DNA from 4 places in the Symbiopectobacterium purcellii genome. Region 3 is predicted to be linked to each of the others. Evidence: predicted binding sites of a transcription regulator. Region 3 holds the regulator's gene; each other region holds the start of a gene.
The links. The regulator CRP, encoded in region 3, controls carbon source genes, mostly activating them, when cyclic AMP is high. The targets are predictions, from matches to a motif close to ATGTGANNNNNNTCACAT.

Region 1 (7,507 bases), 2.3 Mb from region 3:
GTGACTGGTCATTGACGCCGGGCGTCGGTGTGACCTGGAGCAGCGAAAGACTCAACCGCTACTACTTTGGTATCAGTGGCAAAGAGGCATCACGCTCAGGCTTAGGCGCTTACCGTCCTGATGGTGACTGGTCACCGTACGCCGAGTTGAGCACCAACTACCGTATTAACGATAGCTGGAGCGCATGGGCGACCGGGCGTTATGTACGCCTGGCGGATGAAGTAAAAGAGAGTCCGATGGTCGATCGCAGCTATACCATGGTGTTTGGCGCGGGTGTGAGCTATCGCTTCTAACGCCTGATGCGCTAAAACAGGGCAAATGCCGCACAATAATGGGGTGATTTCACCCCATTTGCACGTTTTGGGCGCGCTGTGGCTCAGCTAGGGTAGTTAACAGGATGCAAGGAGGATGGCGATGACAACCCGACAGATTCGATTTCCTGATGGTTCAACGCTGCCCGCTATCGGGCAGGGCACGTGGTTTATGGGGGAAGCGGTCAGTGAGAAGGCGCGTGAAATAAAGGCCTTGCAGGCAGGGCTCGATCTCGGGCTCAGGCTTATTGATACCGCAGAAATGTACGCCGACGGTGGTGCAGAGAGCGTAGTGGGTGCTGCACTGCGTGGGCGGCGTGACGCAGCGTTTCTGGTCTCCAAGGTCTATCCGCACAATGCGGGCGGTGCGAAAGCGATTGAAGCCTGTGAGCGCAGCCTGAAACGGCTGCAAACCGACGTGTTGGATTTATACCTGCTGCACTGGCGCGGAGGTATCCGGTTGGAAGAGACCATCACGGCAATGGAGGCGCTGCAACAGGCAGGCAAAATTCGTCAGTGGGGCGTGTCCAATCTGGACGTGGCCGACATGAATGAACTCTGGTCTTTGTCGGGCGGTGAGCGCTGCATGACCAATCAGGTGCTCTATCACGTTGCCTCGCGCGGCATTGAATTTGATTTACTGCCCTGGTGTCAGGCACGTGCCGTGCCGGTGATGGCCTACTGTCCATTAGCTCAAGCGGGTACGCTGCGCCGCAACCTGTTTTCTCACCCGGTGATAACGCGTATGGCAGAAAAATACCAGGCGACGTCTGCTCAGATTATGCTGGCGTGGGTATTGCGACAACCCGGTGTGATGGCGATTCCGAAAGCGAGTTCGGTGGCCCACGTTGAAGAAAACGCACACGCGCTCACGTTGGAATTGGACAGTGGTGATATCGCGGCGCTGGATGCCGCTTTTCCCGCACCGACCAGTAAGCAGCCGTTGGCTGTTGTGTAGCGGGATAGGGCAGTGAGGCTCAATGGGTTAGCATTATGTGACTAACGCCGCCCGCATGGCTGCGAGCGGCGATTTCGGATCTACGGACGTAAACCCGTTTCTCTGATCAACGTTTTACGCTAATCACCGTCGTCAAACGCGCGGGTGCAGCCGGAGTAGCAACAAACGGCTGCGTCACGCGTGCTGTTTCCACGCAAACAAAGGTTTTATAACCGTCATCCGGCATATCAGCGATGGTTTTAGACACTTCTGCCGCCGGGTTCCAGGCAACCGCATCGCTGTGGTGCGTGTGGTGCACGTCGATAGTGCGTTTCAGCGTTGGATCCACGATGCTGCTCACTGCTTCTGGATGCGTATAGATACGGTCGGTACGCGCGCTGAATGTCAGATCGCCACCTTGCGTCGTCAACTTGCCTTGATTGACCTTATCAATAAAGGTATCGCCCAAACCGCTGACGCGGATATGGTCAATGTCACCAATCTTGAAGTAGGTGTGCAAGGCGCTGGTGATGCTGTAATCGCCCTGCGCTTCTAATTCGATGGTGCAGGTTTTACCCAGCTTGTAGCGCGCCGTCAGCGTGAAAGCGTGTGGCCAGCTTGCCAACGTCTCCGGCGTATCACGCAGGGTGAAAGTCAGCTCAACGCCGTTGGCGTCTTCACGGTGCGCGGTGAATTCCAACGGCAGCAAACGGGCAAAACCGTGGTTAGGTTCCGCGAATGGACCAAACCATGGGAAACAGATCGGCACACCACCACGAATGGCGACACCCTCAGCGAACGGCATATTGTCGCTCAACCACAGCACGGGGGGTTCACCCTGCGGCTGCCAATGCAGCAGATGGGCACCTTGCAGCGTGACGGCAGCACGTACCTGCGGATGATCAACCACAATAACCGGCAGTTGGTCTATCTGGCGTTGAGTGAGCGTGGATGAAATTTCAGATTTGATGGGAAGTGAAAAATTTTATCGTTCATGATGTTACCTTGTTTTATTTGTATTTCGTGTTGCATCATGGCGGAACGCAGCTAATAAAAAGGGCGACATTATGTCGCCCCTAGCATCGCTTATCGCACCGTCGCCTTATTTGGAGATGTGGGCGATCAGGTCCAGTACTTTGTTGGAGTAGCCGGTTTCGTTGTCATACCAGGAAACCAGTTTCACAAAGTTGTCGTTGAGCGCGATACCGGCTTTGGCATCGAACACAGACGTCAGAATTTCGCCGTTGAAATCGGTGGAAACCACGTCATCTTCAACGTAGCCCAGAACGCCTTTCAGCTCGCCTTCAGAAGCGGCTTTGAGGGCTTTCTTGATTTCTTCGTAAGAGGCTGCTTTTTCCAGACGAACAGTCAGGTCAACCACAGAAACGTTCGGGGTCGGAACGCGGAACGCCATACCGGTCAGTTTGCCGTTCAGCTCTGGCAGAACTTTACCTACTGCTTTAGCTGCACCAGTAGAGGACGGAATGATGTTCTGGGATGCGCCGCGGCCGCCGCGCCAGTCTTTGTGAGACGGGCCATCAACGGTTTTCTGCGTAGCCGTGGTGGCGTGAACAGTGGTCATCAGACCTTCGATGATACCGAAGTTGTCGTTGATCACTTTTGCCAGCGGTGCCAGGCAGTTAGTGGTGCAAGATGCGTTGGAAACGATATCTTGTCCGGCATATTTGTCAAAGTTGGCACCACGAACGAACATCGGGGTGTCATCTTTGGACGGGCCAGTCAGAACCACTTTTTTCGCGCCAGCGGTGATGTGCTTACGTGCAGTTTCGTCAGTCAGGAAGATACCGGTTGCTTCTGCAACCACGTCAACACCAACTTCGTCCCACTTCAGGTTAGCCGGATCTCTTTCTGCGGTAACGCGGATTTTTTTGCCGTTAACAATCAGCTGACCGTCTTTCACTTCAACGGTGCCGTCAAAACGGCCGTGAGTTGAGTCGTATTTCAGCATGTAAGCCATGTAGTCAGCGTCCAACAGGTCGTTGATTGCAACGATCTCAATGTCAGAACGTTTCTGAGCAGCACGGAAAACAATGCGGCCGATGCGGCCAAAACCGTTGATACCTACTTTGATAGTCATATATTCCACCAGCTATGGTTTGTGAATAATGGTTAGTGAATAAAGGTTGGTTGTAAAATTACAAAAACCTTGCTGAGCGTCAAGCGGAATCGTGTCAATAGTTGCGGCAAGTCAAATCTGAGACGCAAAGGTTGCACGAAAATGCGCCGTAATGAAACTTAGGAACATCTTTCCCTTAAATGGGACCGTTTGCACCAATATAAAGCCCGCAGTCCCGATAAATGTGATGAGTGTCACAATTGCTGGGGCCTTGGTCGGTTACTCCTCATTTTAGTCGGAAAAAACGTTATGAGGATGTTAATTCTTGTTAAGCTAAGCAATGCCAAACAAAAATGATAACGAGACAATCATGGACAAACCAGCTTCAACGTCTGCACCGGCAGGCAAGGGAACGTTGACGGAGATGCAACAGTACGTGACGCAGCAACGCGGCACTGAACCTGCCTATTCAGGCAAACTGTTGCATAATAAACGCACCGGGGTGTATCACTGCCTGTGTTGCCAAAGCGCGCTGTTTTACTCCGACAACAAATATGACTCAGGATGCGGCTGGCCCAGCTTTGATCGGCCCGTGGCGAAGGGAGCCATTCGCTATCTGGAAGATTTTTCGCATAACATGCACCGTATCGAAATTCGCTGCGGTAAATGCGATGCCCATTTGGGGCATGTGTTCCCCGATGGTCCGCAAACCACTGGGGAACGTTACTGCGTTAACTCGGCCTCGTTGAGCTTTATCGATGGCAGCGACGGTGAGAAAGTGGATGGCTGACGTTGCGGGATGACAGTTGTAGCTAAAACGTTTCAGCCTGTTGGATTTTGATCAAAAATAGCAATGACAGGATGGCAATCACGATGCTCGATAAACAGCTTGATGAGGTTGTGACGGCGCTGACGCCGGATATCTACCAACGCCTGGCAACCGCCGTGGAGCTGGGGAAATGGCCTGATGGCGTGCCGTTGACGCCGGAGCAAAAAGAAAATTGCCTGCAAATGGTGATGCTATGGCAATCGCGCCATAACGTGGAAGCGGAACACATGACCATCAATACCGACGGTGAGTTGGTGATGAAAAGCAAGCAAGAGCTGAAGCAGGCGTTTGCCATCGACAAGCTGATTCAGCGAGAACGCCAGTAAGCAAGCCCCCTGAATGCACAGGGGCTCTGCGTTAAGCGGGGGGGGGGGGCGCTGAGGTCGCGCTAAAGTCGGCCAGGCTAATACGGCGCGCTCCGTGAGCCACCATCTCGACCAAAGCGGCTTCACTGTCACCCGGTTGGAGATTTACCCCGCGACAACCGTATTCAACGATCTGCACGTCATACCCGAGTGTCAGTGCATCAAGCACGGTAAATTTTACGCAGTAGTCCGTTGCCAGCCCCATGATGGTCAACTGCGTGATACCGCGTTGGCGCAACAGGGCATCCAGTGCGGTGGAGGCGCGTTTGCCGTTGTCGAAAAAAGCGCTGTAGCTGTCAATGTCAGGCTGAGTGCCTTTCTGTATCACCGCATCAAACGCCCCACGTTCAAGGCGCGCGTGAAATTCTGCACCACGCGTGCCCTGTACGCAGTGCACGTGCCACCATGTTTGCGCTAATCCTGCCAGTTCGCCACGCTCTCCCACGACAGCGTTCGGATGGTTGGCTGCGAAGCTCAGATGATTAGCCGGGTGCCAGTCCTGGCTGGCGATGACCGGCATTCCTGCACGCTGCGCCACCGCTATCGCGGCGTTGGCAACATCGATGGTGATGTCACCTTCTGCGACAGGCAGTGCGCCGTTCGGACAAAAATCATTCTGCAAATCAATCAACAGCAGGGCATGGTTTATGACGACAGGGTTCATGGCAGCTCGCTCCAGCATCCGGGTTAGGCGTCCTGAGTCAGTTCGCCGCGCAGGTCTTGTTGCATTAGCTGGCGAATGGTATCAGGGGTTAAATCAGGTTGGCTCAGCAGATAATGCAGTTTAGTCAGCGCGGCTTCCACCGTCATATCGAAACCGCTGATCACGCCAGCCTGCGCCAGCGCATTGCCGGTGGCGTAACCTTCCATATTCACCCGTCCGGAAATGCACTGGGTGAGGTTAACCACCACGATACCGCGCGCTGATGCCTGACGCAGCTCGTCCAGCAGCGCCGGGCTTTGCGGCGCGTTACCCACACCATAAGAGCGCAATATCAGCGCCTTGACCGGCTGGCTCAGGAAGTTACGCACTACGTCCGCTGAAATCCCTGGATAGACAGTGATCACACCGATCGGTTGCGGGGTAATCGGATGTACGATCAGCGGTGCGCAGGAGGTTTCTGACGGCGCTGGCACCAGACGGCGTATATGAATACCGGCCTCTAACAGGGTCGGAAAATTGGGAGAGGCGAACGCATCGAAGCCGTCGGCATGGGCTTTGGTGGTGCGGTTACCGCGCAGCAGCTTGTTATTGAAGAACAGGCTGACTTCATTTACCGGATGATTAGCCGCGACGTACAGTGCATTAAGCAGGTTGGTTTGCCCATCTGAACGCAATTCGGCCAACGGAATTTGTGACCCTGTAACAATGAGCGGCTTTGCCAGATTCTCCATAATGAAGGAGAGGGCAGAAGCTGTGAAGGCCATGGTATCGGTGCCGTGCAGAATCACGAAGCCATCGTATTCATCGTAATGTTGTTGAATATCCTCAGCGATAGCCTGCCAATCGGCAGGGGGCATGTCGGAGGAGTCAATCAGTGGGTCATATTCATGGATGGTAAAATCAGGCATTTCCGGACGATGAAACTCCGGCATGTTGGCCAGTTGCTGTTGCAGGTGACCTGAAACTGGAATGTAACCATTGGCGGAGCGTTGCATACCAATCGTACCGCCGGTATACGCGACATAAATGGATTTCTTTTGCATGCTGTTCTTATCTAAAAGATGAAAAACAGCCCGACATAAGCCGGGCTGAGGGAGAACCCTGTGTGACGTTGTCTTATTTTACTTCACCGCAGGCCATGCACAGCGCATAGCGATGCTGCGGATCGTTAAACGTGTTGAGCAAAGCCGGTTGTGCTTGCACCACCTCAGCCAACTGCGCTACTGGCGCAGGTAGCATGGCCTGAAGTCGGGCAGGTAACCAGGCGTGGGCGGCGGCGTTGACGCGGTTTAGCATCATATCCAGCAGGCTTGGCTGTTCTTCGAACCAGTTGAGCTGGTATTGGCCCAACTTGGCCAATTCAGCGGCTTTTTTGACGGCGTCGTCGAAGTCACCCAACTGATCGACCAACCCGTTGGTCTTGGCATCATCACCGGTCCAAACGTGCCCCTGGGCGATTTTATCAATCTCTTCCGGGCTTTTCTTGCGTGACTGTGCAACCAGATCGACGAAGTTTTTATAACCGCGCTCGATGCTGATTTGCATCATCTGAGCAAACTCGGGCGGCAGCGTTTTGGTGATGCTGAGATCCGCTAACGGTGAGGTTGCCACGCCGTCGGTATGTACGCCAATAGACCCAAGGGTATTTTCAAAGGTGGTGATCACGCCAAATATCCCAATCGAGCCAGTCAAGGTGCTCGGGCTGGCGATAATCGCGTTCGCCGGCGTGGAGATCCAGTAGCCACCGGAGGCGGCCATACCGCCCATGGATACCACGATCGGTTTGCCAGCCAAGCGTACCGCCATCAGCTCAGCGCGAATCTTCTCTGAGGCGGTTACGCTGCCGCCGGGGCTGTTGACGCGCAGCACGATCGCCTTGATTTTAGGATCCAGTCTGGCCTGGCGAATTTGGGCCGCCGTGGTATCGCCACCGACCACTCCCGGGGTTTCCGGACCGTCAACAATGGCGCCACTGGCAAAAATCACCGCGATTTCAGCGCCGCTTTGAGTGGTCGGTTTCTCGGTGTAGTCGTAAATGCTGGTGTAGTTGAAACTCTGATTTTTGGTGTCCCAGCCAAAGGTTTTTACCAGCTTCTGTTCGATGAACGAACGTGATGCCACTTCGTCCACCAGTTTGTTTTCCAGCGCATAGCGTGCCGGATCGCCTTGCACGGCCTGAAGGCCGGCAATAATTGCGCTGGCACCGGGGAACAGCTGTTGCGGCGTAATTTGGCGGTTTACGGCAACCGTATTCAGGTAGTTTTGCCATAATCCACCCACCCAGCGCATATCGGCTTCACGCGCTTCAGGGGACATATCATCAC
Region 2 (7,507 bases), 720 kb from region 3:
GGAGCCGGACTGTTTATCGGTTTCGAGCTGGTGAGCGATCGCGCCGCCAAAACCCCTGACAAAGCACTGGCGCTGGATGTGATTGAACGCCTGAGGGCCGAGCGGGTACTGACCTCGGTAGCAGGCCCGTATGGCAACGTATTGAAATTGCGCCCACCCTTGGCGTTTCAGGCGCAGGATATCGACTGGCTGGTCGGGTCGTTGGACAAGGTGCTGAGTGCCGTGCGTTAATTCAGCTTGCGCACGTTCTCCACTCAAGCGGGGAACGTGCGCCAAGAGAGATCACTTCACCAGCGTCACATCGTCAAAGGCAAAGCGTTTTTTCTCACCGCCTTCGTGATAACCGATACGAATAAACACGTGCAGATCCTCAAGATAAGCATAGTCACTGCTCATCGGGCGGCCATCACCGCGATCGTCAGTACAGGTGAATTCCAGATAGCGACCGGGGAAATGCGGGCTAATGGCCACGGCGCTGCGCCATGCGCTATCTGCACGGCACTGCTGACCGGTCGATTTGTTATCGCTCTGGCTATTCTTCCAGCGATACGTGGTGTCCGCCGCCAAAGGCAGCACAAATGTGTTTTCCAGCGTATGACTGATAACCGGTTGTTCTGCCAGCGAATCCCATTTTTTAACGTCCACGATATTAAACAGACGTACATGTTGTGAATAAAACACCACACCACCCAACGTCATCTTATCCAACGTCAGTACGGTTCCGTCCGGTAGGACATCGATTTGTACCACAAACGCGGCGAGATCCTCGCCCGGTGATTTTTGGGCATAGCTCAGGCGCTTAAATGTCGGGCGCTGCTGCGGTGTCGCAACCGCCTGTTGCACGGTATCCGCCACGGCCTGTGGCAGTGGATGGCTTTGGATCGGTGCCGGATCGTTTTGCGCAAAATCAGGTCGTAACGGCAAATCCTCCGCCATCGGCTTTTCACGCCATGCCAGCGTGCCGTTACCGCCAAGCTGACGAATATCGTTAACTGCGCAAAGCCTTTTTGCGAGCGCGGCGTCGTCAGCGGAAAGCGCGGTGAATGCAGGGTTTTCTTCAGACTGGCTATCCGTTATTCGTCCCTGATTATCCAACGCCAGCTGATTAAGGGTTTGGCCCTTATCCAGTGCACAGTCAAAAACCTTATCCGTTATTTTCACCGAATAGGGCGCGAGGTATTTTTCATCTTGATGGATACGCCCGTAGTCCGTTGCAAGACGGACCTGAAGCCGATCGCCCACTCTGGTACTGTTGGTCACATCAATAAAGGGTCGATTACCCTGCGCATCGGCTTCAGCAAGCGCAACCCATTTGGGGATGGGAACGTTTTGTTGGCACACATCCAGTGCAGGATCGGTGCTATAGGGGCTGTCTGCCTCTGGTTCGAAAGGCATGCCAGGGACATAACGCGCCAGTGAGCCCGCGCCATAGACCCGAATGCTTGGCCGGTGTGGTACGGGAGGGGTAATACTGGCAAACAGATGTGTTTTTTGGCCGGTATCTCAATCGACATTAAGCCATAAATCCGTCGTCCCATTCCCCAGCGTGGAAATACGAAAAAGGGCGTTAATGGCATTGCCCACTCTCACCGTAGTACCGGACACCAAGGTCACATCTTTGATAACCACCGCCGGCAGTTGTGGCTGTGCAAACGCCGGTGCAGACAGTACCCATCCCAGAGTCAATAGTGTTAGCCGCTTCATCGAGCATCCTGTTATTTCATCATTCCATTACCAGCCCGCTATCGGGCAAAACGCGCTACATGATGCAATTGATTATCAAAGGCTGGCAACGGGCATGCTCTGATTTTTATGCACTTTTGGTGGGAGCTTAACGTTGTGAATGTCATCAACAAGCGCTTTAGCGCCTTCGGGCTTCAGGTCGGGCTGGTACCCACTTCACCGCATCGACTTGCAGCGGTGCTATCACCAGAATGAAGCAACACATGAAAATGCAGATTGCACAGATAACGTTCTACTTTGGGTGGGTTATAATGATGAATCACACAGACAGCAACAACAGGACAGTGTCGATATGCAGAACACCGGTGACGTTACGCGGCGCTTTGGACAACGCATCAAAACGCTGCGCGTTGAGGCCGGACTCACGCAGATGGCACTGGCCAGTAGATGTAATCTGGATCGAACTTACTTAAGTGGTATTGAACGTGGCGTCAGAAATCCAACCTTAGAAATCATCAGTATCATCGCCGCAGGACTTGGTACTTCTCTCGCTGCACTCTTCGACTATTAATGCTCTCCCATCGTTTCGTGTTCCCCCTGCGTTCCATTCCACGCTTCCCACTACAACGCTTATCTTTGGTCAGTTTTAAACATCTCGCAAATTAGTTGTAAAAACAATGTCACTTATTGTTAAAAACAATCGAACATAATGTGATGCAAATCAAAGTTCATCACCACTATTCCCTTACACTGCCCACAGATGTTCACCCTCTGCTTTTGTTACTCATATCTGGTGCTGCTTAATGTTGGCGCTAAGTGGCTATTTTTTAACAAAATGACCAGAAGCTCTGATGAACATACTGACAACCATCATTTATAAATAGGGGAAATTGTATGTCGACATATTATTTTCTACCCACACGAAATGTATTTGGTGAGGGCAGCGTTCAGGAAGCAGGCAGTCTTGCAAAAACGTTAAATGCTAAAAAGATCCTTATTGTCACCGATGCCTTTCTCGCCAAAAGCGGAATGGCGGATAAGGTTGCTGAAATTTATAAAAAGGCAGGTATTGGCGTTCATATATTTGGCGGTGCGGAGCCCAACCCGACGGATAAAAACGTTGCCGAAGGCATCAAGTCTTATCGGGAAAATGACTGCAACGCGATTGTTTCTCTCGGTGGTGGCTCGTCGCATGACTGTGCGAAAGGGATTGGCCTTATCGCCGCTAACGGTGGAAATATTCGCGACTTTGAAGGCGTCGATAAATCGATCAATGACATGATCCCGCTGATGGCCATTAACACCACCGCGGGCACCGCATCGGAAATTACCCGGTTTTGTATTATTACCGATACAGAACGCAAAGTGAAAATGGCGATCGTTGACTGGCGCGTTACGCCACAGATCTCCATAAACGATCCGGAGTTAATGGTCGGCATGCCGCCATCATTAACCGCGGCGACCGGGATGGATGCACTAACACACGCCATTGAAGCTTATGTTTCTACTATGGCAAACCCGCTTACCGATGCCGCCGCCTTAAAAGCCATCAAAATGATCACCCAATATTTGCCAAAGGCCGTTGCCAATGGTGAATATATGAAAGCCAGGGACAATATGGCTTACGCGCAATATCTGGCGGGAATTGCCTTCAACAACGCGTCACTGGGCTATGTACATGCCATGGCGCATCAGCTCGGCGGTTTTTATAATCTGCCGCACGGTGTGTGTAATGCTATTCTGCTGCCGTACGTTGAATCCTTCAACCTCATCGGCAACCTCAACCGGTTCAGGGATATCGCCGAAGCCATGGGCGAAAAGGTGGATGGGCTGTCGACAGATGAAGCCGCATTGAAAGCCATTAGCGCGATTCAACGCTTGGGCCAACAGGTGGGCATTCCGCGCGACCTCAAGAGCCTTGGCGTCAAACCGGAAGATTTTGCCATCATGGCTGAGAATGCGAAGAAAGACGTGTGCCAACTGACCAACCCACGCAAAGCCACCAAAGAACAGGTTATTGAGCTGTATCGTCAGGCCTATGAAGGCGAGGCGATTTTGTAATTAATACATTACCAAGAGGGAGTTACCCGACGCGGCAGGGCCTGTGAGTCCGAAATAACGCGTAGAGCAACCCCCTCTACAGCCTTCACCCGATATCCCTCTCAGTATTTTCATCGATAATAACTAACTGGCATTGCCATCAGTCTGCCACTTTTCGCAAAAGTGTTTTTTATTTTTCTACGTTTATCTCCTCGCTTAATCGCGGCAGAATGCCGAGTTCAAATCGCAAGCGCTGATGGATGCCTGTCGTTCCGGGGCGATTCAATGCTGGTGGCGTTCAAATCGCAACGATTAGGAAGCAAATCATGCCGACAAGCCGTACCTCTTCACGCACCCATTCTACCCTGCCATTGCTCTCGCTCGCCGTTGGCGCATTTGGTATTGGCACCACCGAATTCGGCCCCATGGGCATGCTCCCGACCATCGCTCAGGGTATGGATGTATCCATCCCGACCGCAGGAATGCTGATTTCTGCTTATGCCATCGGCGTGATGGTCGGTGCGCCGGTGATGACGCTGCTGTTCGCTCGCTGGCCGCGCCGCAGAGCCTTGATGGCGCTGATGGCAATTTTTACCCTGGGCAATCTGGCCTCCGCCATAGCCCCCAATTACACCAGCCTGGTGATTGCACGTATCATCACAAGCTTAAACCACGGGGCATTCTTTGGTATTGGTTCAATTGTGGCGGCAAGCCTCGTGCCTCGAGAGAAACAGGCCAGTGCCGTTGCCGCCATGTTTATGGGGTTAACCATCGCCAATATCGGCGGCGTTCCCGTGGCAACCTGGTTTGGCCAAGTGGTCGGGTGGCGTGAATCTTTTCTGGGTATCGCGTTGTTGGGCGTAGCGGCAATGCTGTCACTGGGTGCCTTCCTGCCCAAAGGCGGCCATGGAGAAAGGCCCAATGTGCGAGCTGAACTGCGCGTGCTCACACAGCCCGTGGTGTTAGTGATCCTGGCGACCACCGTTATGGGGGCTGGGGCCATGTTCACACTCTACACCTACATTGCCCCTTCGCTCGAATCGATTACGCAAGTTTCTCCCGGCTATGTGACTGGCATGTTGGTGTTGATTGGCATTGGCTTCACCCTCGGAGCCAAGTTAGGCGGCAAACTGGCAGACCGTTCAGTCAAAGGCTCGCTGATGGTATTTTTAAGCCTGATCGCCATCAGCATGGTGGCATTCCCCTGGCTGGCAACCACCAAGGCAGGTGCCGCCATCGGCCTGGTCATCTGGGGAACCGCGGCTTTTGCCGTAGTCCCGCCATTGCAAACCTGGGTAATGCGTGAAGCGGCAGGTGCTCCTGGGCTGGCCTCATCGGTTAATATCGGTGCATTTAACCTCGGCAACGCGCTGGGCGCCGCATTAGGCAGTGCCGTGCTGAACCTCGGCGGAAGCTACGGTGCTGTTTCCATTTCCGGTGCCGTGCTGGCATTACTCGCTCTGCTGCTGGTGCTAACGCAGTTGCGACGCAAGCAACCGGATACTGCGCGGGAAACCACGGCAGAACTGGGTTGATTTCACTGGGTTAAAGAGAGTGGCTGCGGGGATAAACCCTGTTCAACATGACCAGGATCATCCTTTTGCCACTTTAGCTTTATCGCCATCCCGATTATTTTGCTTGTCGTTATGTAATGTAATATATAGGGATCTAACGATTCGTTCGGCTATCCCTTTCCCAGAATGTTAACGATAAGAGAATTCCCCATGCCTAAACGCGTAATAAAATCCCTTATGGTGCTGCCTTTACTCATGGCCAGTTATACGGCCAGTGCGGTCGAGTTACATCTGTATGCCGGAGCGGGGTTGAGACAGCCAGTAGAATCCGTGGTGGGAGTGTTTGAAAAAGACACCGGCCATAAGGTGGTTATTGAATACGGTGGCTCAGGGCAAATTCTCACGCGTTTTAATCTGACCAAGACGGGGGATGTTTTCCTGCCGGGTTCTGAAGACTACGTTGAAAAATTACAGCAAGACGGGCAGGTGACGTCTTCTTATCCGCTGGTGTATCACACCCCCGTGATGGCCGTCAGGAAAGCAACCGGCGGAGACGTTAAAACGTTGGCCGATCTTGCTAAAAGTCATTTAAAAATCGGCATGGGTGACCCTAAAGCGATTGCGCTGGGAAAAAGTGGAGAACAATTGCTGGTCGCCAGTGGGTATGAGAAAGAACTGAAAGAAAAAGTGGTGGTACAAGCAACCACGATCAAACAATTGCTGATTTACTTAATGAACGGTGATGTTGATGCTGCGGTTATTGGGCTTTCTGATGCAATGAAGAATCAGGATACGCTAACCTTGTTACCTTCCCCGCCAGGAACCCCGGAAGAAGTGGCTACTATCGCCGTATTAAAAACCAGTGCCCATCCAGATGCCGCTAAACAGCTTGCTGAATTCTTTGCATCACCGCAGGGCATCAAGATGTTTACCGATCAAGGTTATCTGCCGATTAAGAAGCATTAATTGAATCTGAGTCGGGTAGATAACTGAATGGCTAAGCTGGCATTAATTCCGCTGGTGCTTTTGCTTTTTTTGATTGGCGGATCGCTGCTTGCACTTTTCTCCCAGCTTAGCCTTAGCCAATTTATTCAGTTATTATTCGATGATGAAATTCGGTTTGCGCTGTTGCTCTCAGTCAGCACAGCGCTAACGTCGTTATTGCTATCGAGCGTAATCAGCCTTCCTGCCGCCTGGGCAATGTCTCGCCTCTCATTCCCAGGAAAGAACATAATAAACATCCTACTGGATTTACCCATGGTCATGCCGCCACTGGTCGTGGGGATTGGTCTATTACTCCTCCTGGGGCAAGAAGGGTATGTAGGGCAGTTAGTTCCAACACTCTCCAAGTGGTTATTTTCTCCCTTGGGTATCATCATTGCGCAAACCTACGTTGCCTGTTCAATACAAACGCGCAATGCCTACAGTGCGTTGATCTCTATTTCACCACCTTATATACACACGGCTTATAACCTAGGTTTACCACCGCTAAAAACGTTTTTCCTGGTAGAAATCCCCCTCGTCTGGCGCTCATTACTGAGTGGCTGTGTGTTGGCGATGTCACGGGCACTGGGTGAATTCGGTGCCACGCTGATGCTAGCTGGCGCGACCAGAATGAAAACGGAAACCTTACCTATTGCGGTTTTCCTGAATATTGCCAGCGGTGATTTTTCTTTGGCTGTCGGCTGTGCCCTGTTGCTGATTATCTTTTCGATTTTTCTCTTAGTGATATTGCATCTATTGCAACAACGAGGAAGGCTGAATGTTAAAGGTGAATAATCTTTCCTGCGGCATTCTGGAAAATATCAGTTTCTCAGTGGAGCCGGGTAGCTGCACCGCTATTTGTGGCCCTTCTGGCAGTGGGAAAACGACGTTGCTGAACGCTATCGTAGGGAACATTGATTATCGGGGCTCTATATCAATAGCGGGTCAATGTATCGATAAACGGCCTATCTGGCAGCGTCCTTGTCGTTATTTGAATCAGCACTTGTATTTGTTTCCTTATTTATCGGTTGATAATAATCTGCGCCTTGCTCAGTACGCGGCTAAAAAGCCACAGTTCAGTGAGAAACGTCACGACCTGTTAAAATTACTTGAAATAGAACATTTGGCTAAACGCTACCCCACACACATTTCGGGCGGGGAACAGCAGAGAGCGGCTCTGGCGAGGGCATTAATCAGTGAGCCTCAGGTTCTGTTGCTTGATGAGCCCTTCTCCAGTCTCGATTGGCCCGTGAGGTTACGGCTATGGCAGGCGATGAAGGAAATAC
Region 3 (7,507 bases):
TTTAGTTTTCGCCTTTTGGTTTTTTGTATTTCCTGCGCGTAAAAAATTACGCTCAGGTGGACGTGACCGCCGGATGAGCGACATGGATGTCGCGAAAGCCTGCGCCGCGTCAGGAACGCGTCGCAGGCGGTCCGAACAGTGGGCACGAACGCCGAAGGCACCGCGCAGCGGCGTGATTTCTCGCGACAAGCCAGGGGTCACGGGGCGACGGCGATTGAGCCGCCCCGTGTCGGGCGCACACTGCAACAGTTGCAGAAAAAGAGGCTGGTTTACGCGCACGAAACCTTCGCGATACTCACATTGAAAAACAAGCCCGTCAGTGCCAGATCAGCAGTACACAGGCCGCGGTAAGCACGCCCATCGAGACGTTAAAAATCACCCATGCTTTGCGGCTACGCAACAAACGGCCAATCGCCGTACCGAAGCCCAGCCAAATAACGCCAGAAATCAGATTAACCAACACAATGCCAAAACTTATCAGCAGCACCGAGTGGTTATAGCCGCTGCCCGCCAGACTGAAACTGGCGACTGAACCCAGCGCCATCAGCCAGGCTTTGGGATTGAGAAATTGAAGCAGCCAGCCTTGATACAGTCGCAGCGGCTGCGGCGGTGGTGCGCTCGCTTCCAGCCGTTCATAGGCCGCTGTCGCAATTTTCCACGCCAGCCACAGCAAATAGAGACTACCGAGCACTTTCAGTATCAGGTGCAACGCAGGATAGAGCAGGATCATGCCGCCCACACCAAATGCCACCAGCAGTAAAATGCTCTGCATGCCGAGCATGATACCCACCATCAGCCACAGCGATCGCATAAAGCCGAAGTTCGCACCGGAGGTTGTCAACAGCATGTTATTCGGGCCAGGCGTGATCGCCGCCACCCAGAGAAACGCCAACATCGATAAAAATAAGCCCTGTTCCACGTCTTGACTGCCCCTTGTCCCCACCGTTACGGTATGATTTATTGACCTGACTGAGCGTTAGCCCGTCTGTTACACCGCAATGCTCGCTGAGCGGCGCAAGCAGGTTAGCGCAGTGTGATGAATATCGCACAATTATTTCCCGAGGTCGTTCCGATTCCCATGCAGTCCTCAACATTTCGCCCGTTACGCGGGGCTGATAACCCGCATGTACAAACGCTGTTGCCGCGCCTGATTCGCCGTCGTGCTCGCTTGCAGCCAGTGTGGCAACAACTCGATCTGCCTGACGGCGATTTTGTCGATCTGGCTTGGAGCGAAGCGCCGCAAGGCGCATGCCATAAACCCCGCGTGGTGCTGTTTCACGGTCTGGAAGGCAGCTTTCACAGTCCCTATGCGCACGGTTTGTTGCAAGCGTGCCGTCAACAAGGCTGGCTGGCGGTGATTATGCATTTTCGCGGCTGCAGCGGCCGTCCCAACCGTCTGAATCGTATCTACCATTCGGGTGAAACGGACGATGGCAGCTATCTGCTACGCTGGATGCGAGATACGCTAGGCGACGTGCCAACCGCTGCCATTGGCATTTCTCTGGGCGGCAATATGCTGGCTTGCCTGCTGGCTAAATGGGAAGAAGCCCGGTTGCTCTGCGCTGCAGCGATTGTCTCCGCGCCGTTTCATCTCGACGCCTGTAGCCGCAGAATCGAACAGGGTTTTTCACGTATTTATCAGCGTTATCTGGTAGGACAGTTGAAACAGAATGCCCGGCGTAAGCTGGCGCGCTACCCGGGTTCGTTACCGATTATTCCGGCACAGTTGCAACGTATCAAGGGATTGCGTGAGTTTGATGATGCGATCACCGCCCGTATTCATGGTTTTCAGGATGCTGCCGACTACTACCATCAGTGCAGTGCACTGGCGTTGCTGCCCACCATTCGCACGCCAACGCTTATCATCCATGCGCAGGACGATCCTTTCATGACACCCGAGGTGATCCCAAACATCAGCCACCTGCCCGACACTATCGAATACCAACTGACAGCGCACGGCGGACACGTCGGGTTTGTCGGCGGTACATTACTGAAACCGGAAATGTGGCTGGAACAACGCATTCCGGACTGGTTCACGCGCTTTTTATCGGCGGACACCGCAGAGGCAATAGCATGATGATTCCCTGGCAGCAGCTTGATAGCGATACCCTGCAAAATATCATTGAGTCCTTTGTGTTACGTGAAGGCACGGATTACGGCGAACAGGAGCGCTCACTGGAGGAAAAAGTCAGGGATATACGCCGCCAGCTTGCCTCCGGTGATGTGGTGCTGGTGTGGTCAGAGCTGCATGAAACGCTGAATATCATGCCTCGCACCCAGCTAAATGAAAATACGCCGTAGCGTGATAAATCACCGTTTCCTGACGTGCGGGGGGTCGTCTTGCGTCACCGGGTCTGTTATACAGTGAGAACCATGTTAGCCAAATGCCTAATCCGACGGAGTGCAACCGCATGTCGCAACAACACCCGATCATTGCCGTTACCGGCTCCAGTGGAGCAGGCACCACCACGACCAGCCTCGCGTTCAGGAAGATCTTCCAGCAGTTGCAGATAAAAGCCGCTTCACTGGAAGGCGATAGCTTTCACCGTTATACCCGGCCAGAGATGGACATGGCGATTCGCAAAGCGAAAGATTTGGGCCGCCATATCAGCTATTTCGGCCCAGAGGCCAATGATTTCAGCCTGCTTGAGCAGGCGTTTATCGAATATGGCCGCAACGGTACCGGAAAAACGCGCAAATACCTGCACATCTATGATGAGGCGATCCCCTACAATCAGGTGCCCGGCACCTTTACCCCGTGGGAGCCGATGCAGCATCCTACCGATATGCTGTTTTATGAGGGGCTGCACGGTGCCGTGGTCACTGACCAGTACGATGTTGCCCAGCACGTTGACCTACTGGTCGGTGTGGTTCCCATCGTCAATCTGGAATGGATTCAAAAGCTGGTGCGCGATATCAACGAACGCGGTCACTCGCGTGAAGCCGTGATGGATTCTGTGGTGCGTTCCATGGAGGATTACATTACCTATATCACGCCGCAGTTTTCTCGCACCCACATCAACTTCCAGCGCGTACCGACGATTGATACCTCAAACCCCTTTGCGGCCAAGGCGATCCCTTCGCTGGACGAGAGCTTTGTGGTGATCCATTTCCAGGGCGTCGAGCATATTGACTATCCCTACCTGCTGGCCATGCTGCAAGGCTCGTTTATTTCACACATCAATACCTTGGTGGTGCCGGGGGGAAAAATGGGGCTCGCCATGGAACTGATCATGGCACCGTTGGTAAAACGGCTGGCAGAAGGGCGTAGCGCGGGCTGAGATAAAACACACGCAGCCCGCCAGAAAACGATGCGACAACGAAGAAAGCTATTCGACTATGAAGAAACTAGGCGACAGCGACGATTTCGTGGCTATGCGTGACCTTCACCGCCTTTTCTAACATTAGCGCCACTGAACAATACTTCTCCGCCGACAGCGATACGGCTCGTTCAACCACCTTATCCGTTAGCCCTACGCCCGTGACGACAAAATGCAGGTTGATATGGGTAAACAGACGCGGCGTTTCTTCACGACGCGTGGAGGATAATTTGACTTCACACCCGGTAATGGTATTGCGGCCCTTTTGCAAAATGGACACCACATCAATGGCGCTACAGCCTCCTGCCGCCATCAACACCATCTCCATCGGACTGGGCGCTTTATCGCCAGCATTGCCATCCATCAGGATCTGATGCCCGGATGACGACTCACCGAGAAAGGTCAGATCTTCGACCCATTTTACGCGCGCTTGCATCCACAACTCCTCAAATTTATTCGAAAATTACTCACTGTTATATATAAAAACCGCCGATAACTAGAGCTTAATCATGCTGAAGCGAGACAACACAAGACAGGCTCGTCAAGCTGTGTTACAAACAGGAATAGAATCCGTTCCTTCAGTTTTAAGCTGACGGTCAGAACGGGTCGTGACGTCGCCATACAGAGGCCAGTATATTCCCTGACGTCAGTCCGCCAACACGGAATTTTTACTACTAGCACGTTAATACGCCGTACAGGGAACTCTGAACCCTGTAATTTGCGCAGTGAATTACAACAGAGGATAACAGCGAATGGTTCTCGGCAAACCGCAGACAGACCCGACTCTTGAATGGTTCCTTTCTCATTGTCATATTCACAAGTATCCATCGAAGAGCACGCTAATTCACCAAGGTGAAAAGGCAGAAACGCTTTACTACATCGTGAAAGGCTCAGTAGCTGTGCTGATCAAGGATGAAGAAGGCAAGGAAATGATCCTCTCCTACCTCAACCAGGGGGATTTTATTGGAGAACTGGGCCTGTTCGAAGAGGGCCAGGAACGCAGTGCATGGGTACGGGCAAAAACTGCCTGTGAAGTCGCTGAAATCTCCTACAAAAAATTCCGTCAGCTGATCCAGGTCAACCCGGATATTCTGATGCGTCTTTCCTCACAGATGGCGCGTCGCCTCCAGGTGACTTCCCAGAAAGTGGGCAATCTGGCCTTCCTGGATGTCACGGGCCGCATTGCACAGACGTTGTTGAACCTGGCGAAGCAACCCGATGCCATGACGCACCCGGATGGGATGCAAATCAAGATCACGCGTCAGGAAATTGGTCAGATTGTTGGCTGTTCCCGCGAAACGGTAGGCCGTATTCTGAAAATGCTGGAAGATCAGAATCTGATCTCGGCACACGGCAAAACTATCGTGGTATACGGCACACGCTGATACCCTCAGCGCCGTTGAGACAAAAGCACGTTGTGCACTGCGCAGCGTGCTTTTGACAAGTCTAGGCTACTCCGCTTTCACCACCGCTTCGACCGCCCGCGCGAACCGCGCCATGCCCTGATCGATATCTTCCAGATCAATCACCAGCGACGGCACAAAACGCACCACGTTAGGCCCAGCGACCAGCACCATCACGCCTTGCTCTGCGGCAGCGGCAAGGAACTTACCCGCCTGACCGTGCCATTTCGGCTTCAGTTCTGCGCCAATCAGCAGGCCCATACCGCGAATCTGTTCAAAAATACCGTGCTCTTCATTAATCGCCTGAAGAATCGAGACGAAACGCTCGTGGCGTGCTTGTACACCGGAAAGCACCTGTGGGGTATTGATGGTGTCCAATGCGGCTTCAGCCACCGCACAAGCCAGCGGGTTACCGCCGTAGGTAGTACCGTGTACGCCAACGGTCATCACCGAGGCGACCTCTTCAGTGGTCAGCATGGCGCTGATGGGGAAACCGCCGCCCAACGCTTTCGCCGTGGTAAGAATATCCGGCGTCACGCCATAGTGCATGTAGGTAAACAGCTTGCCGGAACGTCCCATGCCGCTTTGCACTTCATCAAACACCAGCAGAGCGTGATGCTGATCGCACAGCTCACGCACGCCTTTGAGGAATTCTGGCGTGGCCGGTGTAATGCCACCTTCACCCTGAATCGGCTCCAGCACCACGGCACAGGTGTGGTCATCCATCACCGCTTTTACTGCGGCCAGATCGTTGAACGGCACGTGCACGATATCGGCCGGTTTTGGTCCGAAGCCATCAGCGTATTTCGCCTGGCCACCGACCGAGACAGTGAACAAGGTGCGACCGTGAAACGCATTGTAGAACGCAATGATTTTGGTTTTATACGGGCTGTGGCGCTTAATCGCATAGTGACGAGCTAGCTTGAAAGCCGCTTCGTTGGCTTCAGCTCCAGAGTTAACAAAGAACACGCGTTCGGCAAAGGTGGCGTCGATCAATTTGCTGGCCAGACGCAGCGCGGGCTCATTGGTAAAGATATTGCTGGTGTGCCACAGCGTTTCGCCCTGCTGCTTTAACGCCGCCACCAGCGCAGGGTGGCAGTGACCTAATGCCGTTACCGCAATCCCACCAGCAAAGTCGATGTACTCGCGCCCTTGCTGATCCCATACGCGACTCCCTTTGCCTTTAACAGGCACAAATTGCGCCGGTGCGTATACGGGTAGAATCACCTTGTCATGCGTCGCCCGGGTTACCGCCTTTGAATCTGTTGTCATTTGCTTTCGTCCACACCGCTTAAAGTGAAAATATAATCATCAAATATGCATAAAAAATCAATACACAAGGTTATAAAATAGCGCGTTATGACAGTCCGTTTTATCGCAACCGGTGCTGATAACCTCAGGTATTAAGGAAATTCTGCAACAATTGATGCCCTTGCTCACTCAGAATGCTCTCCGGGTGAAACTGCACCCCTTCTAACGGCAAGGTACGGTGGCGTATTCCCATGATTTCATCACGCTCACCGTCACGCTCCGTCCAGGCCGTAACATCAAACGCAGTAGGCAAAGAGGCAGGGTCAATCACCAGAGAGTGGTAGCGCGTCACCGTCAATGGCAGCGCCAGCCCGCTAAAAACGCCGCTCCCGGTGTGCTGTATCACGGAGGTTTTGCCGTGCATCACCTCACGCGCCCGCACTACGCGCGCACCAAATGCCTGCCCCATCGCCTGATGACCGAGACACACGCCCAGAATGGGCAGTTTGCCTGCAAAATGGCGAATCGCCGCCAGAGAAATACCCGCGTCATCCGGTGTACAAGGACCGGGGGAAATAACCAGATGCGTAGGAGCCAGCGTTTCAATGTCCGCCAACGTCAGGGCATCATTGCGTTTAACCAATACCTCTGCGCCCAGTTCACAAAAGTACTGGTAGAGGTTGTAGGTGAAGGAGTCGTAGTTATCGATGAGTAGTAGCATGGGGCAAGTTTACGCGAAAAAGAGATGCTGTAGGCTACTGTGCTTGTAGGTATTTAGGCAATGAATAACTTTTTATTATTATTTTTCAATAAATTATGCGAGTAACAAAAAACCGGACACCTCAGTGCCCGGTTTGCAAGTGTAGTGTGAAATGCGATGATCTAAACCATTGGCCTGACATAAACCCAAAGGGTAAAGGCAACTCCTGGTGCCCAACCGCTATTGGATGTATGAGCGCTCCGGCAGCGATAAATCCCCCGTTGTGCGAAACATAAACGCCTACAGGATAAAACACGCTATTCGGAGACCACGGCGCCGGATTTTCCGTCCGCCACCACCGCCACCACCACCGCCGCCACCACCGCCACCGCCACCGCCACCGAAGTTAACGTCGAAGGCAGAATAAAACCAGCACCGGTGTTCGCCACCATCCATACGGAGAGAATAATATGATGGCCTGTTTTATTTGTCGGCAATTTGATGGTTTGTGTCGGCAGAGTATTGAGAGGCGGAGTCCGATTTATAACGCTGGCAAAAGGTGCATCTTCAAAATCTGCGCGTGTCGCTCTCCGCGTGGGATCCCAGCCATTTCGAGTAATGAAATAGCGATAACCACGGGTGGCATGCACAACCGTATGATTCCAACTAATCGGTAAATATTGGCCGGATTCAACGTTGGTTCTTGGCCATCTCACCCCGTGCCTCATCTCCAATTCATCATCGGTGAGGTTTACGATGTCACGATTATTCGCCGTTTGGCCACCACTAAATATCCGACCATCAGGCACGGGCGATGCCACCCCAGGAAAGAT
Region 4 (7,507 bases), 1.0 Mb from region 3:
GCGCCACGCTGCTGATTTACTTGATAGAGCAGAGCTTGCCAACGGCGAAAAAAATCGTCTGTATCAACCGATCCGTTTACGTACCCTTCCCTCTGGTGAGCAAAAAAAGGAACGGCGGCACTGCTGTCTGATTTATCGTCTGGAAGGCGGAGCTCTCTGCCCGAGCTGCCCACGTTTGCGCGCAGAACACCGCAAACGCACAACAGGTATAAAAGGCTGACCACATTTTGCTGCTACGCCGATCGCAATAACGCGACGCGGGTAACTGAAATAGCATTTCTTTTTTTTCATACTCTCATTTCACATTAACGCAACGGATCTGCGTTCCTTTATCCCTGTGAATGAGGTAAAAAAATGAAAAAATACGCTCTGGTCACTGCCTGTGTGTTAGGCCTGTTTTCACTTTCTGCTACCGCCGCGCAAGTCACCAATGTTACCGCTTCCGGCTATGACTCCGATAAGGGCCATACCCCAGCCAACATTGCTGACGGTAACAACAAAACGCGTTGGGCGGTAAACGGTGAAGGTTGGGTGCAGTTGGAACTCGATAAGGCGCAATCCATTGAAAACTTTGTCTTGGTGCCGTTCAAAGCGGAAGAGCGCAAGCTGAAGTTCTCTGTGTCCTACTCCGCTGATGGCAAGAGCTGGACCAAGCTGGCTGATAATCTGGTCACGTCTAACGATGCCAAAGAGGGGGAGAAATTCACCTTCCCTGCGGTCAACGCGCGCTTTATCAAGCTGGAAACGTTTGGCACCGATACCAATAAATGGAGTGCCATCAACGAAATCACGTTTAACAGTGCAGCACAGGTTCCTACGCGAGCCATTAAATAAGCCCGTTGTACCCTGACCGCGTTGTAATCACGCAGAACTGATAACCAAAAGCCCCGGCCAAACAGATGCCGGGGCTTTTTTATGAGCGCTACCCATCGGATTAGCGGCGATCGCCCAACAGCACAGATTCCAGCGCAATGGTGATCATGTCATTGAACGCGGTTTGGCGTTCATGCGACGTGGTCTGTTCGCCGGTGCGAATATGGTCAGAGACGGTGCAAATGGCCAACGCCTTGGCACCAAACTCAGCCGCGACGCCATAAATCCCCGCGGCTTCCATTTCGACGCCAAGAATGCCGTATTTTTCCATCACGTCGAACATCTGCGGGTCTGGCGTGTAGAACAGATCGGCAGAGAACAGGTTGCCCACCCGAACGGTAATGCCTTTATCCTGAGCCGCGTCAACCGCATTACGCACCAGATCGAAATCGGCAATAGCTGCAAAGTCATGATCTTTAAAGCGCAGACGGTTTACTTTTGAATCCGTGCATGCGCCCATGCCAATCACCACGTCATACAGCTTCACATCCTCGCGCACCGCACCGCAGGAGCCAACACGAATGATGGTTTTCACATCGTATTCCGTGATCAGCTCTTTGGTATAGATAGAGCAGGACGGGATACCCATACCGTGCCCCATCACCGAAATCGCGCGCCCTTTGTAGCTGCCGGTATAGCCCAGCATGCCGCGCACATTGTTGACTTCACGGGCATTTTCCAAAAAGGTTTCGGCAATGTACTTCGCACGCAGCGGATCGCCCGGCATCAGTACAACATCGGCAAAATCCCCTTTTTCCGCATTGATATGTGGCGTTGCCATTTTTTGATTCCTTATAGAGTACGTCGTGTGAATTCAGTAAATACCGGCGATCACAGCATCGAGGTGCCGTAGTCCATAGCGGACACGCCAAAATAGTGCGCCACCGTTTGGCCGACATCAGCAAACGTGGAGCGGTGCCCGCGCGAACCCGGCGTCACATTCGGCCCATAGATCAATACCGGCACATGTTCGCGGGTGTGATCGGTGCCCGGCCAGGTGGGATCGCACCCGTGATCGGCGGTCAGAATCAGAATATCGCCCTGTTTAACCCGCGCCAGCATTTCCGGCAAGCGGCGATCGAACAGTTCCAACGCTGCTGCGTAGCCAGCAACATCGCGTCGATGGCCATAGGAAGAGTCAAAATCAACGAAATTGGTAAAGACAATGCTATCGTCGCTTGCGGCATCCATCTCTTTCAGCGTGGCATCAAATAACGCATCGATACCGGTCGCTTTGACCTTCCTAGTGATCCCCACCTGGGCATAGATATCGGCAATCTTGCCAACGGAAACCACCTGCCCGCCTTTTTCATCCACCAGTTTTTTCAGTACGGTAGGCGCAGGCGGTTCAACGGCTAAATCGTGACGGTTACCGGTGCGTTGAAAATTTTCCGGCTTATCGCCAACAAAGGGGCGAGCGATAACACGCCCAATGTTGTAGCCCCCATCGGTAAGCGCCTCGCGCGCGATGTCGCACAGTTCATACAATCGGTCCAGCCCAAAGGTCTCTTCATGACAGGCGATTTGGAACACAGAGTCGGCCGAAGTGTAGAAAATCGGTTTCCCGGTTTTCATGTGCTCTTCACCCAGTTGCTCAAGGATAACGGTGCCGGAAGAGTGGCAATTGCCCAGATACCCCGGCAAATTGGCACGTTCTACCAACAAATCCAACAATGCCTGTGGGAAGCTGTTTTCCTGATCGCTGAAATAGCCCCAATCAAACAGCACCGGCACCCCTGCCAACTCCCAGTGGCCCGACGGCGTGTCTTTACCAGAGGATATTTCACTGGCGTGCGCATACGCACCGATGATGTCTGCCTTAGCATCCAATCCCGCAGGGAAATGCCCGGTAGAGGCTTCCGCCGCCTTGCCCAGCCCTAAACGGGTTAAGTTCGGCAGATGGAGTGGCCCACTACGACCTTGATTGGCTTTGCCCTCGGCGCAGGCTTGCGCAATGTGACCAAGGGTATCAGAACCGGCATCGCCAAAACGCGCCGCATCTGCGCTGCTACCGATGCCGAATGAATCCAGAACCATAATAAATGCACGTTTCATTGTTTTCTCTCATCTTTCGTAAGCGACGTTTGCGTTGCTCGATGTTGCACCAGTGACTCGCGGTTAATCAGCCTGATCGGCACCGATACAGCGATAAACCATTGGCATGGCTATTGGCGATTCATCACCAATGCTGATGGCGGTTTGCACCGCCAGCGCCGCCGCTTGCCATACGGTTTCACTGTTGGCATGAATTACCGCCAGAGGACGCGAGGCACCCACGCTCTCGCCCACGCTCACCACAGCGTCTAACCCGACGCTGTGATCGATAGCATCCCCCGCCTGACGACGACCGCCGCCTAGCGCGACCACCGCCATGCCGAGCGCCCGGGTATCCATCGCAGTAACGATACCGCTGCGGACGGGAAACACCGGTTTACTGAGTACGGCTACCGGTAAATAAGCGTCCATCTGCTCGACAAAATCCGTTGGCCCGCCCTGTGCTGCCACCATACGGCCAAATACCTCAGCGGCGCGTCCACTATCCAGCACCGCTTGCAGACGCTGGCGTGCCACATCAGGGGTTTCTGCAAGACGGCCTGCCTGCAACATCTCAATGCAAAGCGACATGTTAACATCATACAGCCGGGAATTACGGTGCTCACCCGTTAAAAACCGAACCGCTTCACGGACTTCCAACGCATTACCCGCACTCGATGCCAGCACCTGATTCATGTCGGTTAACAGCGCCGTGGTACGGCAACCCGCTCGATTTGCTACGCTAACGATGGATTGCGCCAGCTGTTCCGACAGCGCGTAAGTGGGCATAAAAGCGCCCGAGCCCATTTTGACATCCATCACCAACGCATCCAGTCCTTCCGCCAGCTTTTTACACAGTATTGAGGCGGTGATCAATGGGATAGAGTCGACCGTTGCGGTGATATCACGCGTGGCGTAAAAACGCTTATCGGCAGGTGCCAGAGAACGGGTTTGCCCGATGATCGCCACGCCAACCTGACGAATGATGTCGCGAAACCGCTCGTCTTCCGGAAAGATGTTGAGGCCGGGTATCGACTCGAGTTTGTCCAGTGTGCCGCCCGTGTGGCCCAAACCGCGCCCGGATATCATCGGCACATAGCCGCCGCACGCCGCCACCATGGGTCCCAGCATCAGGGAGGTGACATCGCCTACGCCGCCCGTCGAATGCTTGTCCACCAGCGGACCATTCAGGTTGAGATCGCCCCAGTGTAATCGGCTGCCCGAATCGCGCATCGCCAGCGTTAGCGCCACGCGCTCATCCATGGTCATGTCGCGAAAACAGATGGCCATCGCCAGCGCGGCGATCTGCCCTTCTGAGACGCTGTTATCGCATATCCCATTGATGAAAAAACGAATTTCATCTTCGCTCAACGTCTTGCCATCACGCTTGTTGCGAATGATTTCCTGAGTCAGAAACACAGCCATGCCTCCCGATCAAACTGCCGTAATGCACCACGCCATCAGTAGCCCGACGACGAGGGAGCGCCCTTCTGCCCCAACGTAGTCAGGAGATCGCCTAACAGGCCGGATGCGCCAAAGCGGAAGTGGCGGACATCGGCCCACCCTTCACCCATGATGTCATCAGCCAGCTTCAGGTAAATCGCCGCATCCTGTGCGGTGCGCACACCGCCTGCGGCTTTGAAGCCCACGCGATCGCCGACGTTTTTATCACGAAGGGTTTGCAGCATGATTTCAGCGCTGTGCGGCGTGGCGTTAACCGCCACTTTTCCCGTGGAGGTTTTAATAAAATCGGCGCCAGCATCGATGGCTATTTCACTTGCCTGACGAATCAAGGCATCCGTTTTTAACTCACCGCTTTCAATGATCACTTTCAGCAGCACGCCAGCCTTCTGGCACAGCGTGTGGCAGGCAGCCACCAGCGTATGACCGGTTTCCGTGTCCCCCGCCATTAATGCACGATAGGGAAACACCACGTCCACCTCATCGGCACCATAGGCTATCGCCGCCAGGGTTTCCGCGCAGGCGATATCAATATCATCACCGCCCTCAGGAAAATTGGTTACGGTCGCAATACGGATGTCTGGCGTGCCCTGCTCACGCAGCGTTTTACGCGCCAGTGGGATAAAACGGGGATAAATACAGATGGCAGCCGTGTTTCCTGCCGCGCTGCGCGCCTGCTGACAGAGTGCGATCACCCGCGCTGGTGTATCATCGTCGTTCAGGGTGGTCAAATCCATTAGCCCCAGCGCACGTTGCGCTACAGCAGTTAAGTCAGTCATAGCAATATCCTGTATGTTATGGTTTTTCACGCTTTATTGTGAGAATAATAACAAAAAACAAGTATAATGTAATTTAAACAACATTAATGCGGTCAGAGTCACTCTTCCACCATGCTGCTCGATAAGTATAAGACGGGAGGAGAGATCGCGATGTGCCGTGGGCTATTAATGGGGCGGCAAGGACGTTATATACCCTCAATAATTCGAGTTGCAGGACAAAACGTTAACGTTTTGAACAGCGCTTGCGAATGAATCCCGATGAGCTGCCTCAAGTAAGTGATTCGAGTGGATAAGCCCAGCCAACGTACATGCAACTTGAAATATGATGGGTATAACGGGTCAGAGAGAAACACATCCTTGTGTTTCGATTGATGATAATCAGATGCGGAATGCACCAACGGCCATACTGAGCTCTTCTGCACGTTCTGCCAGCGAACTGGCAGCAGCAGATTCATTCACCAACGCCGCGTTCTGCTGAGTGACCGTCTCCATTTGTGAAATCGCCGTATTAATTTGCCCAATCCCTAAACTTTGCTCATGGCTGGCAGTGGAGATTTCGGTCACCAGTGAGGCCACCTGCTTAATCTCCGTCACCACCTCTTGAATAGCATTACCCGCATTCCTGACGACATGACGACCTTGGCTCACTTGTTCAACCGAGGCGTTGATGAGCTCATTAATCTCTTTAGCCGCACTGGCACTGCGCTGCGCCAGCGAACGTACCTCTCCGGCCACCACGGCAAAACCACGCCCTTGCTCACCGGCTCTCGCCGCCTCTACGGCGGCATTGAGTGCCAAAATATTGGTTTGAAACGAGATGCCCTCAATCACGTTAATGATGCTGGTAATTTTCTGCGATGAGGTCACCATCAGCTCCATCGCCGCAATCACCTCCACCATCATGTCCCCGCCTTTGACCGCCTGCTGAGAGGCAGACACCGCCAGCTGGCTGGCATGTGCTGCATTGGTCGCATTCAGCGTTACCGACGAGGTGATTTGCTCCATTGAAGCAGCCGTCTCTTCCAAAGAACTGGCCTGTTGCTCGGTGCGAGACGAAAGGTCGATATTGCCGCTACTGATCTGGCCGGACGCTGTGGCAATGATATCGGCATTGCGGTGAACGCGTTCAACGATACCAGTCAGGTTCAGCATCATCTCTTGTAATGCCGTCTGAAGTTGCCCCATTTCATCACGCGACGTGATGTCAACCTGATGGGTAAGATCGCCACCCGCGACGCTCCTCGCCACTTCAACCGCATGCTTGATGGGCACCGCAATCGACATAATCAATCGCCAGCCGGAAAAGGCTACTATCAAGACACCGGCTAAAAATATAATCACAACCATTGATAATATCTGACTCAAATCACTTTGAGATTCAGAATATAGTGCACTGCCGACGTCAGACTGAAGCTTGATAAGCTGGTCGATAATCTGTTGTAACGGTAAATACTCTTTTTTTAGCGAATGGTTAATAATATCTTCCAACTTATCTTTGTCATGATTCTTTATGGCATTGATAGCAGGAATAATAACGTTCTGATGATACGTTTCGCGTAATGCAGCATACTTTTCAAACAGCGTTTTCTCTTCGCCTGTCAGATAGGTATTACTGTATAGCGTCCATTGTTGATCATAGGTTTTAAGTGCATTTTCAATCTGGCCTAGCGCATTACTGACATTATCTGGCTGGGCCAGATCAACGCTGGCGATTTCAAACATCACGCTGTCCGTCTGGCGAGTGACGTTAGCCAAATACCCCAGTGCCACCAACCTGTCGTTATACAGGGTTTTCATCGACTGATTAACGTTATTAATACCCGATAGTCCTATTATCGTAACGACACCCAGTAGTAATGCCATCAACGTCATAACTGAAATCAATTTTAATTTAATGCTCATAGAAAAATCCCTGGATAGAAGATTTACCAGCATAGCGATCCCTGGATTAAAGTATTCATCGCGTCTCAAAAAAAATTTTAAAAACAATGAACGCCCCGATAAGATATATTTACATCTTATGCCCTTTAAAAAGGGGGCTATTCATACTAAAAAGGAAGTGCGTCGCGTTATATTATCAAGGCAAGTAAAGTTATCGTTACATCAAAGACGCATTAAATATAAGGTTTTTTGAATTCAGCGCTTCGGGCTACACTGCGCTTATCGTGACTGATAAAGATGCCCCTTACCCATGACAGACGCCTTACGCCCCCAATGGCAACTCTATATGCTGCGCACCGCCAACGGCGCACTTTATACTGGCATCACGCGCGATATAACGCGCAGAGTGGCACAACATCAGGATGGAAAGGGTGCAAAGGCACTGCGAGGAAAAGGCGAACTGACACTGGTGTATCACT

Region 1: a site for CRP is predicted at 3,568-3,585, ahead of msrB (peptide-methionine (R)-S-oxide reductase MsrB). Genes of this name have one in related genera too.
Region 2: a site for CRP is predicted at 2,393-2,410, ahead of K6K13_RS01760 (iron-containing alcohol dehydrogenase). Genes of this name have one in related genera too.
Region 4: a site for CRP is predicted at 5,234-5,251, ahead of deoC (deoxyribose-phosphate aldolase). Genes of this name have one in related genera too.

The regions. Positions count from the first base shown of each region.
Region 1 is NZ_CP081864.1:2,255,312-2,262,818, reverse strand. Features, by position in the region: gene K6K13_RS10465 (MipA/OmpV family protein) at 1-293, shown strand, start outside; gene K6K13_RS10460 (aldo/keto reductase) at 415-1,269, shown strand; partial or broken gene K6K13_RS10455 (D-hexose-6-phosphate mutarotase) at 1,376-2,244, opposite strand; gene gapA (glyceraldehyde-3-phosphate dehydrogenase) at 2,351-3,346, opposite strand; gene msrB (peptide-methionine (R)-S-oxide reductase MsrB) at 3,696-4,115, shown strand; gene K6K13_RS10440 (YeaC family protein) at 4,199-4,480, shown strand; gene pncA (bifunctional nicotinamidase/pyrazinamidase) at 4,512-5,168, opposite strand; gene ansA (asparaginase) at 5,207-6,226, opposite strand; gene sppA (signal peptide peptidase SppA) at 6,300-7,507, opposite strand, start outside.
Region 2 is NZ_CP081864.1:381,457-388,963, reverse strand. Features, by position in the region: gene K6K13_RS01780 (aspartate aminotransferase family protein) at 1-231, shown strand, start outside; gene K6K13_RS01775 (hypothetical protein) at 283-1,395, opposite strand; gene K6K13_RS01770 (hypothetical protein) at 1,504-1,704, opposite strand; gene K6K13_RS23495 (helix-turn-helix domain-containing protein) at 1,844-2,254, shown strand; gene K6K13_RS01760 (iron-containing alcohol dehydrogenase) at 2,578-3,744, shown strand; gene K6K13_RS01755 (MFS transporter) at 4,050-5,258, shown strand; gene modA (molybdate ABC transporter substrate-binding protein) at 5,448-6,203, shown strand; gene K6K13_RS01745 (ABC transporter permease) at 6,231-7,016, shown strand; gene K6K13_RS01740 (ATP-binding cassette domain-containing protein) at 7,000-7,507, shown strand, end outside.
Region 3 is NZ_CP081864.1:4,599,456-4,606,962, forward strand. Features, by position in the region: gene K6K13_RS21455 (LysE family translocator) at 317-919, opposite strand; gene K6K13_RS21460 (hydrolase) at 1,079-2,077, shown strand; gene K6K13_RS21465 (YheU family protein) at 2,074-2,301, shown strand; gene K6K13_RS21470 (phosphoribulokinase) at 2,412-3,281, shown strand; gene K6K13_RS21475 (OsmC family protein) at 3,349-3,756, opposite strand; gene crp (cAMP-activated global transcriptional regulator CRP) at 4,073-4,705, shown strand; gene argD (bifunctional acetylornithine/succinyldiaminopimelate transaminase) at 4,772-5,995, opposite strand; gene K6K13_RS21490 (aminodeoxychorismate synthase component II) at 6,120-6,695, opposite strand; gene K6K13_RS21495 (lytic polysaccharide monooxygenase auxiliary activity family 9 protein) at 6,992-7,507, opposite strand, start outside.
Region 4 is NZ_CP081864.1:696,175-703,681, reverse strand. Features, by position in the region: gene fhuF (siderophore-iron reductase FhuF) at 1-220, shown strand, start outside; gene K6K13_RS03445 (discoidin domain-containing protein) at 355-834, shown strand; gene deoD (purine-nucleoside phosphorylase) at 935-1,654, opposite strand; gene deoB (phosphopentomutase) at 1,705-2,928, opposite strand; gene deoA (thymidine phosphorylase) at 2,992-4,326, opposite strand; gene deoC (deoxyribose-phosphate aldolase) at 4,368-5,147, opposite strand; gene K6K13_RS03420 (methyl-accepting chemotaxis protein) at 5,526-7,049, opposite strand; gene K6K13_RS03415 (GIY-YIG nuclease family protein) at 7,339-7,507, shown strand, end outside.